DNA from 4 places in the Streptomyces sp. NPDC090108 genome. Region 2 is predicted to be linked to each of the others. Evidence: riboswitches for the same ligand, from Rfam matches in the RefSeq annotation. Region 2 holds a riboswitch; each other region holds the start of a gene.

The links. A riboswitch is a leader RNA that binds a small molecule or an ion and turns the genes downstream of it on or off. The one in region 2 is predicted to bind cyclic di-AMP.
Region 1: it holds a riboswitch for cyclic di-AMP, as region 2 does, so the genes downstream of both, ACIPRD_RS04880 (transglycosylase SLT domain-containing protein) here and ACIPRD_RS28255 (M23 family metallopeptidase) in region 2, are expected to answer to the same signal.
Region 3: it holds a riboswitch for cyclic di-AMP, as region 2 does, so the genes downstream of both, ACIPRD_RS15730 (M23 family metallopeptidase) here and ACIPRD_RS28255 (M23 family metallopeptidase) in region 2, are expected to answer to the same signal.
Region 4: it holds a riboswitch for cyclic di-AMP, as region 2 does, so the genes downstream of both, ACIPRD_RS22125 (transglycosylase family protein) here and ACIPRD_RS28255 (M23 family metallopeptidase) in region 2, are expected to answer to the same signal.

Annotation. Positions count from the first base shown of each region.
Region 1 is NZ_JBIVDQ010000001.1:1,097,613-1,101,815, reverse strand. It holds gene ACIPRD_RS04890 (ATP-grasp domain-containing protein) at 1-673, shown strand, start outside; gene ACIPRD_RS04885 (HAD family hydrolase) at 808-1,632, shown strand; gene ACIPRD_RS04880 (transglycosylase SLT domain-containing protein) at 1,730-2,221, opposite strand; cyclic di-AMP (ydaO/yuaA leader) riboswitch at 2,225-2,464, opposite strand; gene ACIPRD_RS04875 (polyprenyl synthetase family protein) at 3,015-4,025, shown strand.
Region 2 is NZ_JBIVDQ010000009.1:17,834-22,036, forward strand. It holds gene ACIPRD_RS28245 (PrsW family intramembrane metalloprotease) at 1-147, shown strand, start outside; gene ACIPRD_RS28250 (aldo/keto reductase) at 172-1,119, opposite strand; gene ACIPRD_RS28255 (M23 family metallopeptidase) at 1,325-2,365, opposite strand; cyclic di-AMP (ydaO/yuaA leader) riboswitch at 2,373-2,543, opposite strand; tRNA gene ACIPRD_RS28260 (tRNA-Met) at 2,858-2,931, opposite strand; gene ACIPRD_RS28265 (dihydrofolate reductase family protein) at 3,075-4,203, opposite strand, start outside.
Region 3 is NZ_JBIVDQ010000004.1:143,050-147,252, forward strand. It holds gene ACIPRD_RS15725 (pitrilysin family protein) at 1-1,382, shown strand, start outside; cyclic di-AMP (ydaO/yuaA leader) riboswitch at 1,670-1,833, shown strand; gene ACIPRD_RS15730 (M23 family metallopeptidase) at 1,846-2,577, shown strand; gene ACIPRD_RS15735 (GntR family transcriptional regulator) at 2,848-3,543, shown strand; gene ACIPRD_RS15740 (HPr family phosphocarrier protein) at 3,798-4,079, opposite strand.
Region 4 is NZ_JBIVDQ010000006.1:102,510-106,712, forward strand. It holds gene eno (phosphopyruvate hydratase) at 1-655, opposite strand, end outside; gene ACIPRD_RS22125 (transglycosylase family protein) at 994-1,683, opposite strand; cyclic di-AMP (ydaO/yuaA leader) riboswitch at 1,688-1,863, opposite strand; gene ACIPRD_RS22130 (transglycosylase family protein) at 2,065-3,093, opposite strand; gene ACIPRD_RS22135 (cytochrome P450) at 3,219-4,203, opposite strand, start outside.

The DNA.
Region 1 (4,203 bases), on a different contig from region 2:
TCTGCTCTCCCTCGCCCGCGACTGGGGCGAGCAGCCCGGAGTGATCCTCCAGGAGTACCTGCCGAGGGAGGAGGCGGAGGACTGGATCGTGCACGCCTGCTTCGACGCGGACTCCAGCCCGCTCGCCCTCTTCACCGGCGTCAAGGTCCGCTCCTGGCCCCCGCACGCGGGCATGACGGCGAACGCGTACGTCGTCGACAACCCGGAACTCGCCGATCTCGCCGCGCGCTTCATCAAGGAGATCGGCTTCAGCGGCATCGTCGACCTCGACCTGCGCTTCGACCGGCGCGACGGACAGTACAAACTCCTCGACTTCAACCCGCGCATGGGCGCCCAGTTCCGGCTCTTCGAGAGCGGGTCGGGCGTGGACGTCGTACGCGCCATGCACCTGAACCTCACCGGCCGCCCGGTTCCGGAGGGCGAGCAGCGCTCCGGCCACCGCTACGTCGTGGAGAACATCGACCTGCCCGCCCTCCTCGCCTACCGCCGCAGCGGCTACACGACGCCGCACGCGCCGGCCCGGGCGAGCGGGACCGAGCTGGCCTGGCTCGCGGGCGACGACCCGATGCCGTTCCTCACCATGCTCGCCCGCTTCGTGCGTCCGGGCGCGCAGCATCTGTACCAGCTGTGGCGCACCAACCGCCGCGGCAGCACCGGCCCGGCCCCGAAGTAGCCGGGGCCGCCGGCCGGGGGACGTGGCGCGCGCCGCGGGCGGGTACCCCGCGAGCCTCGCCCGGCATCCCCCGGCGCACAAGTGCCCGTGCAGCAGGGTGAGTCGGGGAGTCGCGCGGTCCGTATTCTCTGATCATGGCCGCACCTCTCCCGTACTCACTGATCGCCACCGATTTGGACGGGACGCTGCTGCGCGGCGACGACACCGTCTCCGACCGGTCGCTCGACGCGCTCGAACAGGCGTCGCGGGCCGGCGCCCGCCATCTGGTGGTCACGGGCCGCCCGGCCCCGCGGGTACGGCCGCTGCTGGACCTGCTCGGCTGCACCGGGCTCGCCGTCTGCGGGCAGGGCGCGCAGGTGTACGACGCGGGCGCCGGCCGTCTGCTGTGGTCGGTGCGCCTGGACCGGGACCTGGCCGAGACGGCGCTCGGCAAGATCGAGGCCGAGGTGGGGCAGGTGCACGTGGCCGTCGACCAGGACGGTGTGGACGGCCTCACGCTGATCGAGCCGGGCTACCGGATGCCGCACCCGACCCTGCCCGCCGTGCGGGTCGGCCGCCGCGACGACCTCTGGTGCGAGCCCATCAGCAAGGTCCTGCTGCGCCATCCCACGCTGTCCGACGACGAGTTGGCGGCGGCGGCCCGCTCGGTCGTCGGCTCGCTGGCGACGGTCACCATGTCGGGACCCGGGACGGTCGAGCTCCAGCCGTGCGGGATCACCAAGGCGACCGGTCTGGCCATGGCCGCCGAGCACCTCGGCCTCGGCCGGGCCGGCACCCTGGCCTTCGGCGACATGCCCAACGACATCCCGATGTTCGACTGGGCGGCCCGCGGCGTCGCCATGGCCGACGCGCACCCTCAGCTGAAGGCGGTGGCGGACGAGGTCACCCTCTCGAACGAGGACGACGGCATCGCGGTGGTGCTGGAGCGCGTCTTCGGCTTCCGCGCCACCGTCCTCTGAGCGGCACCCCGCGCCGGGACGACGCGAAGGGGTGCCCCTCGGATCCACCGGCTGGATCCGAGGGGCACCCCTTCGTTCACCCGTCCTCGCGGACGGCTCAGTACGCGCCGAAGACGTTGTCGATCGAGCCGTAGCGCGCGGCGGCGTAGTTGCACGCGGCGGTGATGTTCGCGACCGGGTCGTAGGGGTCGAACGAGGTGCCGGCCACGTGGTAGGCGCGGAAGGTCGGGTCGATGACCTGGAGCAGGCCCTTGGACGGGGTGCCCTTGACCGCGTTGGAGTCCCAGAGGTTGATGGCGAGGGGGTTGCCCGAGGACTCGCGCATGATGTTGCGGTGGATGCCGTCGTAGGTGCCCGGGATGCCCTTCTGGGCCATGATCGCGAGCGACTCGCGGATCCAGCCGTCCAGGTTGTTCGGGTAACCGGCCGGGGTGGTGGCCGGCGTGGTGGCGGCCGCGGGGGTGGCGGCGGAGGCGCTGGTGGTGCCCAGGAGGGTCAGCGCGAGGGCGGCGGCACCGGTGCCGGCGACGGCGAGGGTGCGGGCGATACGGGCCGTACGGGCACGGCGGGGCTGAGCGGCAGCAGGCATGGGGACGTTCCTCTCCGCCGCCTGCGAGGTGAGCTGTCGGGTTCGGGCGGGGAGGTGCCCGGCCACGCCCGGTGATTCCCCCAGGCCCGTCGGGCGCTGGGAGAGGCGTGGCTTCACCCCGAGCCGGTCCGTACGGCATGTGCCGTCCGTCCCGGCGGACTTACCTGGTTCCCCCGCTCCTGCCGTACGAATGCTTCATCGGTGGGTGATGCCGGGCGCGGCAGGATTCGGCGTTCGCCCGACGGCCCGGAACGTATGCGAGAGCACATGTCCGGAACAAGTGTCGGAATCACACAACGTGCCAGTTGACCTTGATCTGTACCAATTGAGGCACTTGATCCTTTGCGATCGCCAACCCTCAACTGGCCGGGCGGGCAAGGTGCCACCGGCGTGGACGAGGGGCTCGCGGGGGCGGCTCGCCGGGTGGGGGCGCGTGACCCAACTCACGAAGTGTCAAAATGCGCAAAAACAGACAAGGGGGATTAGGTGGATTAAGTCTGTTTGGGGCCATTCGGGGGTGTCGGTCCCCTTCCGGGCGGAACCTCTGGGGTGGCGCCCTTCGTTGGCGTGTGTGGAGGTGCGACGGTGGGTGCATCTTCCCGTTAAGTCGATAAATGTCCGTTCTTATTACCTGATCGCGAACACGCCGGTTGTGATCCGATACCTCCCGGGCTGGACCGGTGGGTGCTATCGGTGATCGAAAGAGGACCGGATACGCTGACTCGAGTGGTGGCAGCGACCTATCGACAAACCGCATGAGCGCCAGCAGACACCTGCAGACAGGAGACTCCTCGTGACCGTCACCGGGCCGTTCGGGCTGAGCGTGCGGGACCAGGCTCTGGAGGCCGATGTCCAGGTCGGACTGGCGGCTGTCGAAGAAGGCCTGCTCGAGGCCACCAAGAGCGAGGTCCCGTTCATCACGGGAGCCTCCCAGCATCTCGTGCGGGCCGGCGGCAAGCGGTTCCGGCCCCTGCTCGTGCTGCTCGCCGCGCAGTTCGGCGACAAGCACGCGCCGCGCATCGTGCCGTCGGCCGTCGTCGTGGAGCTGACCCACCTGGCCACGCTGTACCACGACGACGTCATGGACGAGGCGGCCGTGCGCCGCGGCGTCGACAGCGCCAACTCCCGCTGGGGCAACTCCGTCGCGGTCCTCACCGGCGACTTCCTCTTCGCCCGCGCCACGCAGATACTGGCCGACCTCGGCCCCGAGGCCGTACGCGTCCAGGCCCTCGCCTTCGAGCGGCTGGTCACCGGTCAGATACTGGAGACCGCGGGTCCGATGGACGGCCGCGACCCGGTCGAGCACTACCTGGACGTGCTCGCGGGCAAGACGGGCTCGCTGGTGGCCGTCTCCTGCCGGTTCGGCGCGATGATGTCCGGCGCCGACGAGACGGTCGTCGACGTGCTCACCCAGTACGGGGAGCGGCTCGGCGTCGCCTTCCAGCTCGCCGACGACTTCCTGGACATCGCCTCCGACTCCCACGAGTCCGGCAAGACCCCGGGCACCGACCTGCGCGAGGGCATCCCGACGCTGCCGGTCCTCCGGCTGCGCGAGCGGGCCGCGCGTCTCGGCCTGCCCGAGGACATCGCGCTGTGCGAGCTGCTCGACTCCGACCTCAGCGACGACGCCCGGCACGCGGAGGCGCTGACCGCGCTGCGCGCGCACCCCGCGCTGGAGCAGGCCCGCCGGGACACCATCCGGTACGCGGAGGAGGCCCGCGCCGCGCTGGCCCCGCTGCGCGAGTGCAGCGCCAAGGCCGCGCTGCTCGAACTGTGCGACGCGGTGGTCCACCGGGCCGGCTAGCACCCCGTCGGACAGCCCGCCACCCGGAGCGCCGGGTCGCGCGCCGTCCGCTCCGCCGGACAGACATGAGGGCGGTGTCCCCGCACGACCCCTACGGGTCGGGTGGAGGCACCGCCCTCCGGCGTCATACCGCAGGTGTACGCGCAGTTGCCTCCGAGGTCTGACGATTCCCGGCGCC
Region 2 (4,203 bases):
CCGGGGCCCGTGCCGGGACCGGGACTCGTACCGCCGCAGGGCCCGATGCCGGGACAGGGTCCGATGCCGGCGCAGGGGTACGGCTACCCGGCGGGGTACGGCTACCCGGCCGCGCCCGATCCCGCGTTCAACCCGTACCGGTCGTAGCCGCGCGGGGCTCCCGGATCCGGGTCAGGCCGACGCGTCGGTCAGCCGGGCCAGTTCCGCGTCGGTGAGGCGCAGCCCGGCCATGCCGAGCAGGGCCGGGAGCTGGTCGGCCGTACGGGCCGAGGCGATGGGCGCGGTGACCGTCGGCTGGGCGGCGAGCCAGGCCAGGGCGACCGTGGCGGCCGGGACCTGGCGGTCGGCGGCGATCTCGTCCAGGGCGGTGAGGACCTGCCGGCCGCGCGCGGACTCCAGGTGCTTGGCGGCCGAGCCGGCGCGGGCGCTGTCGACCGTCGTACCGGGGCGGTACTTGCCGGTGAGGAACCCGGAGGCCAGGGAGAAGTAGGGGACGGCGGACAGCCCCTCGCGCAGGGCGAGGTCCTGCAGCGGGCCCTCGTAGGTGTCGCGGGAGACCAGGTTGTAGTGGGGCTGGAGGGCGACGTAGCGGGCGAGGCCCTCGCGGTCGGAGAAGTCCAGCGATTCCTGGAGACGCTCGGGGCCGATGTTGGAGGCGGCGATGTGCCGGACCTTGCCCGCCTTCACCAGTTCGTCGAGAGCGCTGATGATCTCCTCGACCGGAATCTCGGGCTGGTCGAAGTGGGTGTAGTAGAGATCGATGTGGTCGGTGCCCAGACGGCGCAGGGACGCGTCGGCGGCGGCCTTGATGTTGGCCGCGGACAGACCCTTGTACTCGGGGTGCTGGCTGACCTTGGTGGCGACGACGATCCGGTCGCGGTTGCCGCGGGAGGCCAGCCACCTGCCGAGGATCGTCTCCGACTCGCCGCCGGTGTTGCCCTCGGCCCACGCCGAGTAGCTGTCGGCGGTGTCGACGAAGTTGCCGCCCGCAGCGGCGTAGGCGTCGAGGACGGCGAAGGAGGTCGCCTCGTCGGCGGTCCAGCCGAAGACGTTGCCGCCGAGGGCCAGGGGGAAGACCTCGAGGTCGGAGGAGCCGAGCTTGCGCAGAGAAGCAGTCATGTTCCTTCTCAACGGTCCCTCCGGCACCACCCATTCCTGGTTCCCGGGAAGAAGGTGTGAAGCCAGGGGCCCGTGGGACGGTGGTGACGGGTGGGGTCCGTGCGGATCCCTCGGTGTCACGCGGGTCGCGGTGCGCGCGGAAAAGGCCCGGCCCCGTCCTGTCGGGTGACGGACGGGGCCGGGCCGGGTGCCGGTGCGGCGCGGGTCAGGGGTTCAGCCCGTTGCCCCGCAGCCACGCCATCGGGTCGATGCCGGTCGCCTGGCCCCCGGGGTGGACCTCCAGGTGCAGGTGCGGGCCGGTGACGTTGCCGGTGGCGCCGACGCGGCCGATGACCTCGCCGGTGCTGACCTTCTGGCCGACGGAGACGTTCAGCGAGGACTGGTGGCAGAACCACAGCTCGGTGCCGTCGTCGAGGGTCAGGACGGTGCGGTAGCCATAGGCGCCCGCCCAGCCGGCCTGCGTGACGGTGCCGCTTTGGATGGCCTTGACCAGGGTGCCGGTGGGCGCGGCGAAGTCGAGGCCCGTGTGGTAGCCGGAGGACCACATCGAACCGGCCTCGCCGAAGGTCGAGGTGATCGTGTACGACGGGACCGGCAGGGCGAACTGCTTGGCCAGCTTCGCCAGGCGCTCCGCCTCGGCCTGCTTCTTCGCGTCGGCCTCGGCGTCCGCCTTGGCGGTGACCGCCTTGGCCGCGGCCTCCTTCTCCGCCTTGGCCGCCGCGTCGGCGCTCTGCTTCTCGGCGGCGGCGACGGCGGCCGCGGTGGCCCGGATGTCGGCCTTGCTCTGCTGCTTCTCGGCCTGGGCCATGATCCGGCTGCGCAGGGCCTCGCCCGCGTCGCCGTCCTGGCCGCTGCTGTCCGAGGAGGCGCCGACCTGGCTCAGCGAGGCGGTCTCGGCCTGGTGGGTGTCGGAGGAGCCGCCGTCGAAGAGGGATCCGACGGACGACACGGACAGGTCCGGCACGGAGAGGGAGACCGGCGGCTTGCCGGTGTTGGCGCTGGCCATGCCGCCCGCGCCGACGGCGGCGATGACACCGACACCGAGGACGGTGGAGCTGCGGGCGAGTCCGCCCCCGCGCTGCTTGGCGACGCGGTGCCGGCCGCGCACCGGGGAGACGGACTCCTCGGTGGGGTTCCACTCCTCCCAGGGGCCCTCGTCGACGCGCGGACCGCCGTAGCCGAAGGTCTCGGGGTCACGCTGGGCCGGTATGAACGGGGCTTCCGGGGCAGGGGGGTTGGACGCCACGCGGGCGCGCTCCTTTCCTTCCTCCGCCTACCGGGTTAGCTGACGGGTTCGGAGCAGGAAGGTCTCCTACGCGCGTATACCTATGCGTGGAACTGATGCGGTTCACGTAGGTATTCGCGTGATTCACCCCAGGGTGGTGGTTCCCCGGTTCCCTCACGGGATTCGGCACATGCGCACGGCGCCGCCTCGGTTGACGGCTGGGACGACCGCGCTGCGTTATCGAACGTTAATAGACCCGCGTACCGGATTCCAAGCCGTTCCACTTGATCGTTAAGGCCATACGCAGTGGACGTAAGCCCCCAGGAGCGCCGAAAAAGGGGCGAGTTGACCGGCCATCAGGAGTCACACGGGTTTTGATGGTGACTCAGGGGGAACGCGGATGGCTTTCGCGCGCTCACCGAGGGTGATACGGGAAATGCGGCGGAACCGCACGGGGAACGGAAAAGACTCAGGGCCGGAATCCGTTTCCGGATTCCGGCCCTGAGTCTTCAGTAGCGGGGACAGGATTTGAACCTGCGACCTCTGGGTTATGAGCCCAGCGAGCTACCGAGCTGCTCCACCCCGCGTCGTTGTGTCTCAAGCATACGTCATGTTCGGGGTGCGATGCACATCCGTTCCGGGTGACGTGGGTCGCTCCGCTCCGGAGGCCTTCCCGGCGGCCGGAGCGGAGGGTGTGCGGGCGGGCCCCGGCGCGCGGGGCCCGGGCCCCTCAGCCCGCCAGGTGCGCGTTCGGCGCCTTCGCCAGAGCCTCGTACTCCGGCAGCAGGACGACGTCCGCGCCCGCGTCCGCCAGGACGCCGGCGCCGTCGGCCGACGCAACGAAGGTGTCCGGCTCGCGCCAGGCCGTGACCACCCGGCGCACGCCGGACCGCAGGATCAGCTCCGCGCACGGGGCGGGCCGGGAGGCGCGGCGGGAGCAGGGCTCCAGGCTGCTGTAGACGGTGGCACCGGCCAGCCGCGGATCGGCGGGGCCGACCTTGGCGAGAGCCGCCTCCTCGGCGTGGGCGACGGGGTCGCCGCCCTCGCGCGAGTGGCCGCGCGCCAGCTCGGTCCCGTCGGCGGCGACCACCACCGCGCCGACGCTGAAGGCCGTGTCCGACGGGGGGCACAGGGCGGCCAGCTCGCAGGCGGTGCGCAGCCAGTGCCGGTCGGCGGCGGCGGGCAGCGGGCCGGTGCCGGGCGCGGTGGGCTCGTACCGCATGAGGACGACGTCCTCGATCCGGCGGCTGTCGGTCAGCCTCAGCCGTCCGGCCTGGTAGGCCCCCGGCCCGAACAGACGCGGGGCCTGCTCATCGCCGACGAACAGCGGGGCGACCACCAGCTGGAGCTCGTCGGCGAGGCCCTGCTGGAGGAGCTGGGTGTGCACGGTGCCGCCGCCCTCCACCATGAGGCGCCGTACGCCCCGGACGTCGTGCAGGTGCTCCAGCAGGGCGCGCCAGTCGAGGGCGGCGCCGAGGGAGACGACGTCGGCGGTCGCGCCGAGGAGTCCGGCGGCCCGCCCGGCGCCCCGGTCGGTGGTGCAGACGAGCTTCTCGCCGCCGGTGTGCCAGAAGTGGGCGGCGGGGTCGAGGTCGCCGGTGGCGGTGACCGTGACCTTCAGCGGGTACTCCGGCCCGCCCCCGGCGACCCGGGCCGCGCGGCGCGCCGGGTCGTTGACGAGGAGCCTGGGGTTGTCGGCGCGGATGGTCCCGGCGCCGATCAGGATGGCGTCGACCGAGGCCCGCACCTCGTCCACCCGGTCGAAGTCGGCGGGGCTGGACAGCAGGAGCCGTTCGGGGCCGGTGTCGTCCAGATAGCCGTCGAGGGAGACGGCGGCGGACAGCAGGACGTACGGGTAC
Region 3 (4,203 bases), on a different contig from region 2:
TGGACTTCCACCCCCAGCCGCAGCCGGGCGAGGCCAAGCCGTGGGCCTTCCCCGCTCCCGAGCGCGGCACCCTGGACAACGGCCTGACCGTCCTGCGCTCCCACCGCCCCGGCCAGCAGGTCGTGGCCGTCGAGGTGCTGCTGGACGCCCCCCTGGACGCCGAACCGGCCGGCCTGGACGGCGTCGGCACGATCATGGCGCGGGCCTTCTCCGAGGGCACCGACAAGCACTCCGCCGAGGAGTTCGCCGCCGAACTGGAACGGGCCGGCGCCACGCTCGACGCGCACGCCGACCACCCCGGTGTCCGGCTCAGCCTGGAGGTCCCGGCCTCCCGCCTGGCCAAGGGCCTGGCCCTGCTCGCCGACGCCCTGCGCGCGCCCGCCTTCGCCGAGAGCGAGGTCGAGCGGCTGGTCCGCAACCGCCTGGACGAGATCCCGCACGAGCTGGCGAACCCCTCCCGCCGGGCCGCCAAGGAGCTCTCCAAGGAGCTGTTCCCGGCGACCTCGCGCATGTCCCGCCCCCGCCAGGGCACCGAGGACACCGTCGAGAAGATCGACGCCGCGGCCGTACGCGCCTTCTACGACCGCCACGTGCGCCCCTCGACGGCCACCGTGGTCGTCGTCGGTGACCTCGACGGCAGCGATCTGGACGCCCTGCTCGCCGACACCCTGGGCGCCTGGACCGGCACCCCGGGCACGCCCCGGCCCGTGCCGTCGGTGACCGCCGACGACACCGGCCGTGTCGTCATCGTCGACCGGCCCGGAGCCGTCCAGACGCAGCTGCTCATCGGCCGCGTCGGCGCCGACCGGCACGACCGCGTGTGGCCCGCGCAGGTGCTCGGCACCTACTGCCTCGGCGGCACCCTCACCTCCCGCCTGGACCGCGTCCTGCGCGAGGAGAAGGGCTACACCTACGGCGTGCGCGCCTTCGGGCAGGTCCTGCGCTCCGCGCCCGCCACCCCCGACGGCGCTCCCGGCATCGCGATGCTCGCCATCAGCGGTTCCGTCGACACGCCCAACACCGGCCCCGCGCTCGACGACCTGTGGAAGGTGCTGCGGACGCTGGCCGCGGAGGGCCTGACGGACGCCGAGAGGGACGTCGCCGTGCAGAACCTCGTCGGTGTCGCGCCGCTGAAGTACGAGACCGCCGCCGCCGTCGCGAGCACGTTCGCGGACCAGGTCGAGCAGCACCTGCCCGACGACTTCCAGGCCGAGCTGTACCGTCGGCTCGCCGCCACCGGCACGGTCGAGGCGACCGCCGCGGTCGTCAACGCCTTCCCGGAGAACCGCCTGGTGACCGTCCTCGTCGGCGACGCGGCCGAGATCAAGGAGCCCGTCGAGGCGCTCGGCATCGGCGAAGTCACGGTGGTGGCCGCCGAGTAGAGGCGGGAGAACGGCCGCGCCCGGCCGGCCGCCGGCGAACAGCCGTACGGCGCACACGTGCGAGTGTGGGGATCTGAGGACCGACGGGTCGTCAGGTCCCCACGCCGTTCCCGGGGCCCCGCCGGCTCGGGCTCCCCCTCACCCCCAGATGTCCGGATTGGTACGGGTGTTGCCCGTCTGCCCTGTGGGATGCGCTACAAAAGCCCGGATCCGTTTGAGGATCCCGAGCCGCCCCCTTTAGCGTCATCCGGGCTGTTCGTCAGGCACCACGCCGCGCCCGCGGCACCGGACAGCCATCGCCGAGTCCCCGTACGGCGCGAGCCAGGGGAGCCGGGGACCCAACCACGTCCCTGGGGTGAATCGGATGCCCGCGCGCGAGCGAGGGTGCCCGTAGGAGACCTTCCTGCTCCGAACCCGTCAGCTAACCCGGTAGGCGAGAGGGAAGGAAAGGACCAGCCACTCCATGGCGTTCATGTGCGCCACCGGGAAGCATCGCAAGCCCGGCCGGGTCAAGCGCACCACCGCTCACGCGGCCGGCATCGCGGCCCTCACCACCACCGGTGTCGTCGGCACCCTCGCGGCGTCCCCGGCCCTCGCCGCGGAGAACTCCGTCGAGCGGACCGGCCTCACCCCGGTGATCACCGTCAACGACACCCTCGCCGCGGAGATCGACGCGCAGGCGGACGCCCAGAAGGCCGCGGCCGACAAGAAGGCGGCCGCGGAGAAGGCCGCGAAGGAGCGCGAGGCCGAGGCCCGCGCCGCCCGCGAGGCCGAGCGCAAGCGCCTGAACGCCTTCGTCCTCCCGATCTCCGGCTCGTACGTCTCCACGGGCTACAAGACCGGCGGCTCCCTGTGGTCCTCCGGTTCGCACACCGGCATCGACTTCCACGCCGCGAGCGGCACGACCGTCCACGCGGCCGGCGCCGGCACGGTCGTCTCCACCGGCTGGGGCGGCGCCTACGGCAACCAGATCGTGATCCGGATGGCCGACGGCATGTACACCCAGTACGGCCACCTGTCGTCCATCGGGGTCACCCCGGGACAGCGGGTCACCCCGGGCGAGCGGATCGGCCTGTCCGGCGCGACCGGCAACGTCACCGGCCCGCACCTGCACTTCGAGGCCCGTACGACGCCGGAGTACGGCTCGGACGTGGACCCCGTCGCCTACCTCCGAGAGCACGGCCTGGACGTCTGACGACGCCCGCGCGACTCCCGTACGGCCCCCGCCCTCCCCGCCCGCTTCCCGCGGGTCCCGCGGCGGTTTCCGTACGGCGTTCCGAGGCCCCGGCCCGTCCGGCCGGGGCTTTCGCCGTTCTGTGAACGGCTTCCGCACCTTCCGCGCCCGCTGTCCAAAAAATATCCCTGGAATCCGGTCCGCCGTCGGAAATTCCGGCTCATTGCCATAGAGTCACGGAACAACGCGTCCATCGTCGACGTTTCCCGGGGATCGAGACGGAGGTCGGGCATGCGAATTCCCGCACATTCGGTGTGCACGGCGATCCGGGACGACATCGTCTCCGGTGTCCACGAGCGCGGCAGCCGGCTGACCGAGGAGGTCATCGCCCGCCGCTACGGCGTCTCCCGCGTCCCGGTCCGCGAGGCCCTGCGCACCCTGGAGGCGGAGGGCTTCGTGGTGACCCGGCGGCATGCGGGCGCCTGTGTGGCCGAGCCGACCGAACAGGAGGCCGCCGACCTGCTGGAGATGCGCCTGCTGCTGGAGCCGCTCGGTGCCGCCCGGGCCGCCCAGCGGCGCACCGAGGCCCATCTGAAGGTGCTCCGCGGCCTGGTCAGGCTGGGTCAGGAGCGGGCGCGCCGGGGCAGCAGCGAGGATCTGCGCTCGCTGGGCGGCTGGTTCCACGTCACGCTCGCCCAGGCCTGTGGCAGCCACTCGCTGACCTCGGTGCTCACTCAGCTGCGGCACAAGATCGCCTGGATGTACGTGGTGGAGGCGCCGCTCAGCCCCGTGGAGTCCTGGACGGAGCACGGCGCCATCGTGGACGCGGTGGCGCGCGGCGACAGCGAGCGCGCACGGGCGCTCACGGCGCTGCACACCGAGCGGGCGACCCTCGCGCACCGCCTCCGCTTCCCCGCGAACGGCGACCGCGCGGAGCGTGTGAGGAACCCGCAACATCCCGTAAACATGCCGAGTCTCCGGAATTAACACGCGAGCCGTATACAAAAGGGAGGCGTTCGGAGCGGCATTTCCGACGCCTGATTCCGTGTGCCGTGAATTCCTCCGGACGGGTCCGGGAAACGCGGAAGCCGCGCCCCCTCGAAAAGGGTGACGCGGCTTCCAGAAGCCACTCGGAACCGGCCTCGTCCGGAAATCCGGAATCGGCCAGGAATCGGCCTGGAACCGAGGCCGTCGCGAGGCCCGGGACCGAGACGCCCCGGTCTCCGGGAGCGGCCCGGAGCTCAGACCGTCTCGGGCAGTTCCTCCAGGCCCTCGGCGACCAGTTTGGCCAGCCGGTCCAGGGCGGCGTCCGCGCCCTCGGCCTCGGAGGTGAGGACGATCTCCTCGCCTCCCTGGGCACCCAGGCCCAGAACGGCCAGCATGGAGGCCGCGTTGACCGGCGTGCCGCCGGTCCTGGCGATCGTGACCGGGACGCCTGAGGCCGTGGCGGCCCGGACGAAGATGGAAGCGGGGCGGGCGTGAAGGCCCTCGGCCCAGCCGACGTTGACGCGGCGCTCAGCCATGTGATGCTGCCCTTCAGTCACAGGGTTGTCTAGACCAGATTTCCATATCGTGCAGCGCGCCGGAGGCGGTCACCCACCCCGCCCCGGCGTGTCGTCGGACCGCGGCCTCGGCCCGAGCGTGTCT
Region 4 (4,203 bases), on a different contig from region 2:
CGCGGTTGGACTCCAGGTTCGGGGCGAAGCCGCCCTCGTCGCCCAGGCCGGTGGACAGGCCCTTGGTCTTCAGCACCTTCTTGAGGGTGTGGTAGACCTCGGCGCCCCAGCGCAGGGCCTCGGAGAAGGACTCCGCGCCGATCGGGGCGATCATGAACTCCTGGATGTCCACGTTGGAGTCGGCGTGCGAGCCGCCGTTCAGGATGTTCATCATCGGAACGGGCAGCAGGTGCGCGTTCGGGCCGCCCAGGTAGCGGAACAGCGGCAGGTCGCTGGCCTCGGAGGCGGCGTGGGCGACGGCCAGGGAGACGCCGAGGATGGCGTTGGCGCCGAGCGAGCCCTTGTTGTCGGTGGCGTCCAGGTCGAACATGGCCTGGTCGATCAGGCGCTGTTCGGTGGCGTCGTAGCCGACCAGCTCCGGGCCGATCTGCTCGATGACGGCGAGGACGGCCTTCTCGACACCCTTGCCCTGGTAGCGGTTCGGGTCACCGTCGCGGAGCTCGATGGCCTCGAACGCGCCGGTGGAGGCGCCGGACGGAACGGCGGCACGACCCGTGCTGCCGTCGTCGAGGCCGACCTCGACCTCGACCGTGGGATTGCCTCGGGAGTCCAGGATTTCCCGGGCTACGACGACGTCGATGGACGGCACGAGCATCTCCTTCTTGGGATGTGACGCTGAAAGTGCGGGGCTGGTGTGCCTTGCGACTAGAGCCTAACCGTCCCGGGGTCGTCGGCCGCTGACCGACTGCCCCGTGGACAGGGAGACGGTACCCATTGTTCACTCGCGGAACAAAGGGTTCCCGGACGGGGTCCGGGCGGGGCGGTGGCCGGAAACGGCACCACGCCGGACGGAGGGGGCGAAAAAACCCCGCCCCGGCGCGTGCGGGGGAACACGCGCCGGGGCGGGGAGTGCATGGGCCCGGGACCCCTCATGCGGCGCCCTGCGGGAGGGTCACCGCCGGGCGGGGCCGGTGCCCCGGGGCGCCGGCCGGGTCACTTCAGGTGCAGCTGCTGGCCCGGGTAGATGAGGTCGGCGTTCGCGACGATGTCCTTGTTCAGCTCGAACAGCTTCTTCCAGCCACCCTTGACGGCGTGCTTCTGGGCGATCGAGCCGAGGGTGTCGCCCTTGACGACCTTGTACTCCCCGTCACCCTTCTTCACCTTGGTACCGCTCGGGGTGGTGACGGTCGCGCTCGCGGCCGGACGGGCCGCGGAACGGGAGGCGGCCTGGGTGTCGGTGGAGCGGGTGGCCGTGGCGGTGCCCGACGGGGCCGGGGTGGCCGGGGCGGGGGCGGCCGGGGCGGTGAAGGGGGTGCTGGACAGCCCCGTGCCGCAGGTCGGCCAGGCGCCCTTGCCCTGGGCGGCGAGAACCTTCTCCGCGACGGTGATCTGCTGCGTCCTGGTCGCCTTGTCGGCGGTGGCGGCGTACTGCGTGCCGCCGTAGGCGGCCCAGGTGGAGGCGGAGAACTGCAGACCGCCGTAGTAACCGTTGCCGGTGTTGATGGCCCAGTTGCCGCCGGACTCGCACTGGGCGACGGCGTCCCATTCGGAGCCGGTGGCGGCGGAGGCGTTGCCGGCCGCCATCAGCGGGGCGGCGACGGCGGTGCCGGCGACACCGGCGAATGCGAGGGCACGGACGGCCTTGGACGAACGACGATGCTTGGCCTTGCCGGAGAACAGCATGGATCGATCCCCTCACCGACGCCTGCGAGGTGAGCTGTCGGGTTCGGGCCGGTTGAGTTGCCCGGCCACCCCTTCCCCTGACGGGAAGGCGTGGCTTCACCCCCAGCCGGACGCGGCTTCAACCGCCTTGTCCGGCACTTACCTTGGGTCCCCCGCTCCTGCCTGCGGCGCATGAAGCGTCGACTGTTCCCGGACGGCCACTGGCAGGATTCGGCGTTGCGGCGGCCGGGGCTCGTGGTGACGAGCGGCCTTGACCGTAGGCAGGCGATCGACCGAATCCCAAAGATGATCAGGGCTTCTGAGACTCATCCCACACTTTCACCAAACCGGACATTAGTGGTGAAGTCGGGTCTCAACTCCGGCCGTCGGACGCCCTTTTCGTCACGGAACCTTCAGCGTCTGACCGGGGGCGAGGTTGTTCGGGTCGCCGCCGATGTCCTTCTGGTTCAGGGAGTAGAGGGCGTGCCAGCCGCCGTCGAGGCCAAGGGAGTCGGCGATGGAGCCGAGCGTGTCGCCCTCGTGGACCGTGTAGGAGTCCGAGGCGTGCCGGCCGGAGGAGACGACCCGCCGGGTGCCGTCGGCGTCCGTCTTGACACCCTCGTCCGCGCTGCCGCCGCGGTGGCGGCCGCCGCTGAGGGAACTGGTGTCGACCAGCGCCCAGGAGCCTCCGGTCTGCGCGTCGGCGGTGTCACGGACCGCGGGGGCCGTGGTCGCCGGGCCGTCGGACACCCGGCCGCCGGCGTAGTCCGGCATGACCGGATCCCCGGAACCGGGGGTGTCCACACCCTTGTCGGAGGAGACGGAGCCGGTGCTCTCGCTCGCGCTGGGGGACGGATCGGCCTTCTTGTCCGACCCCTTGGAGGAGGCCGAGGGAGAGGGCGAGGCGTCGGACGTGCCGGACGCGTCGGACCCCTTGTCCGAACCGGACCCGTCGGCGGTCCCGGCGGTGGAACCGCCGTCCGCCGGACCGGAGGTGTCCGAGGCGCCCTGGCCGGCCGAGGTGCCGACGCCCGTGTCGACGTTCACGGAAGCGGAGTCGGCGGTCAGCCCGGACAGCAGGGCGCAGGTGGCCCAGGGGGTCGTCCCCTTGTCGGCCAGGATCTTCTCGGCGACCGAGATCTGCTGCGAACGGCTCGCCTGGTCGGCGGTCTGGGCGTACTGGGAGCCGCCGTAGGTGTTCCAGTCCTCCTGGGAGATCTGGAGGCCGCCGTAGAAGCCGTTGCCGGGGTCGGCGCTCCAGGAACTACCGCTCTCGCACTCGGCCACCTTGTCCCATGTGGTGCCGTCGGCCGCGTGCGCGCTCGCCGCGCCGAGGAGCGGGAGGGCGATGGCCGAGCCGGTGACGCCGGCGGCGACGAGCAGAGCGGGAGCCTGGCGAGGGCGACGGTGACGACCGTTCCCGGAGAGCATGCGGAGGCCTTTCGAGCGACAGCAGGATCGGCGCGGCGGAACGATGCTCCCCACCACACTGATGGGTGAACGTATAGGCATACGAACGCCTGTCACAAGTTCATGCCGCACAGATCACGTGAAGATCACATTACTGACGGCCCGTCATCTTCACTCCGGCACACGGCTGGAGGGGCGGGCGTGAACGCGACGGGCAGTGTGCGCAGGCCTCTCATGATGAGGCCGCCGCGCCAGCGCAGGTCCGCCGGATCGGCCGCGAGCCGCAGGTCGGGCAGCCGGGTCAGCAGGGTGGCCAGCGCGGTCTGGCCCTCCAGCCGGGCGAGCGGGGCGCCGAGGCAGTAGTGGATGCCGTGGCCGTAGCCGAGGTGCTGGTTGTCCCGGCGGGAGAGGTCCAGGACGTCGGGGTCGGCGAACCGCTCCGGGTCGCGGTCGGCCGCGGCGAGCACGACGAGCACCGGGTCGCCTGCGGCGATGTCCTGTCCGCCGATGGTGAGCGGCACGGTGGCGAACCGCCAGGTGGCCAGCTCCACCGGGCCGTCGTAGCGCAGGAGTTCCTCCACGCCGGTCTCCAGCAGGTCCCGCTCCCCCGCGGCGAGGGACCGCTGGAGGCGTTCGCGCTGCCCGGGGTGGGTGAGCAGGGCGTAGGTGCCGTTGCCGATGAGGTTGACGGTCGTCTCGAACCCGGCGAACAGGAGGATGAAGGCCATGGCTGCGGCCTCGTTCTCGGTGAGGTGCTCGCCGTGGTCGGAGGCCCGGATGAGGGCGGAGATGAGGTCCTCGCCCGGGGCCGGCTCGGCGGGCAGCGCCTGCCGCTTGCGGTGGATGAGTTCGGCCAGGTAGCCGCGCATCTTCTTGACGGACCGGGCGACTCCGCCCCGGGGTCCTCCGCCGTGCCGGATCATCATGCCGGCCCAGTCCCGGAAGTCGTCCTGGTCCTCGCGCGGGACGCCGAGCATGTCGCAGATGGCGTAGATGGGGAGCGGGAAGGCGAACTCGTGGATGAGGTCGGCGGACCCGCGCTCGGCGAACCCGTCGATGAGCTGGTCGGTCAGTTCCTGCACCCGGGAGGTGAACTCGGCGACGCGGCGGGGGGTGAACGCTTTGCTGACC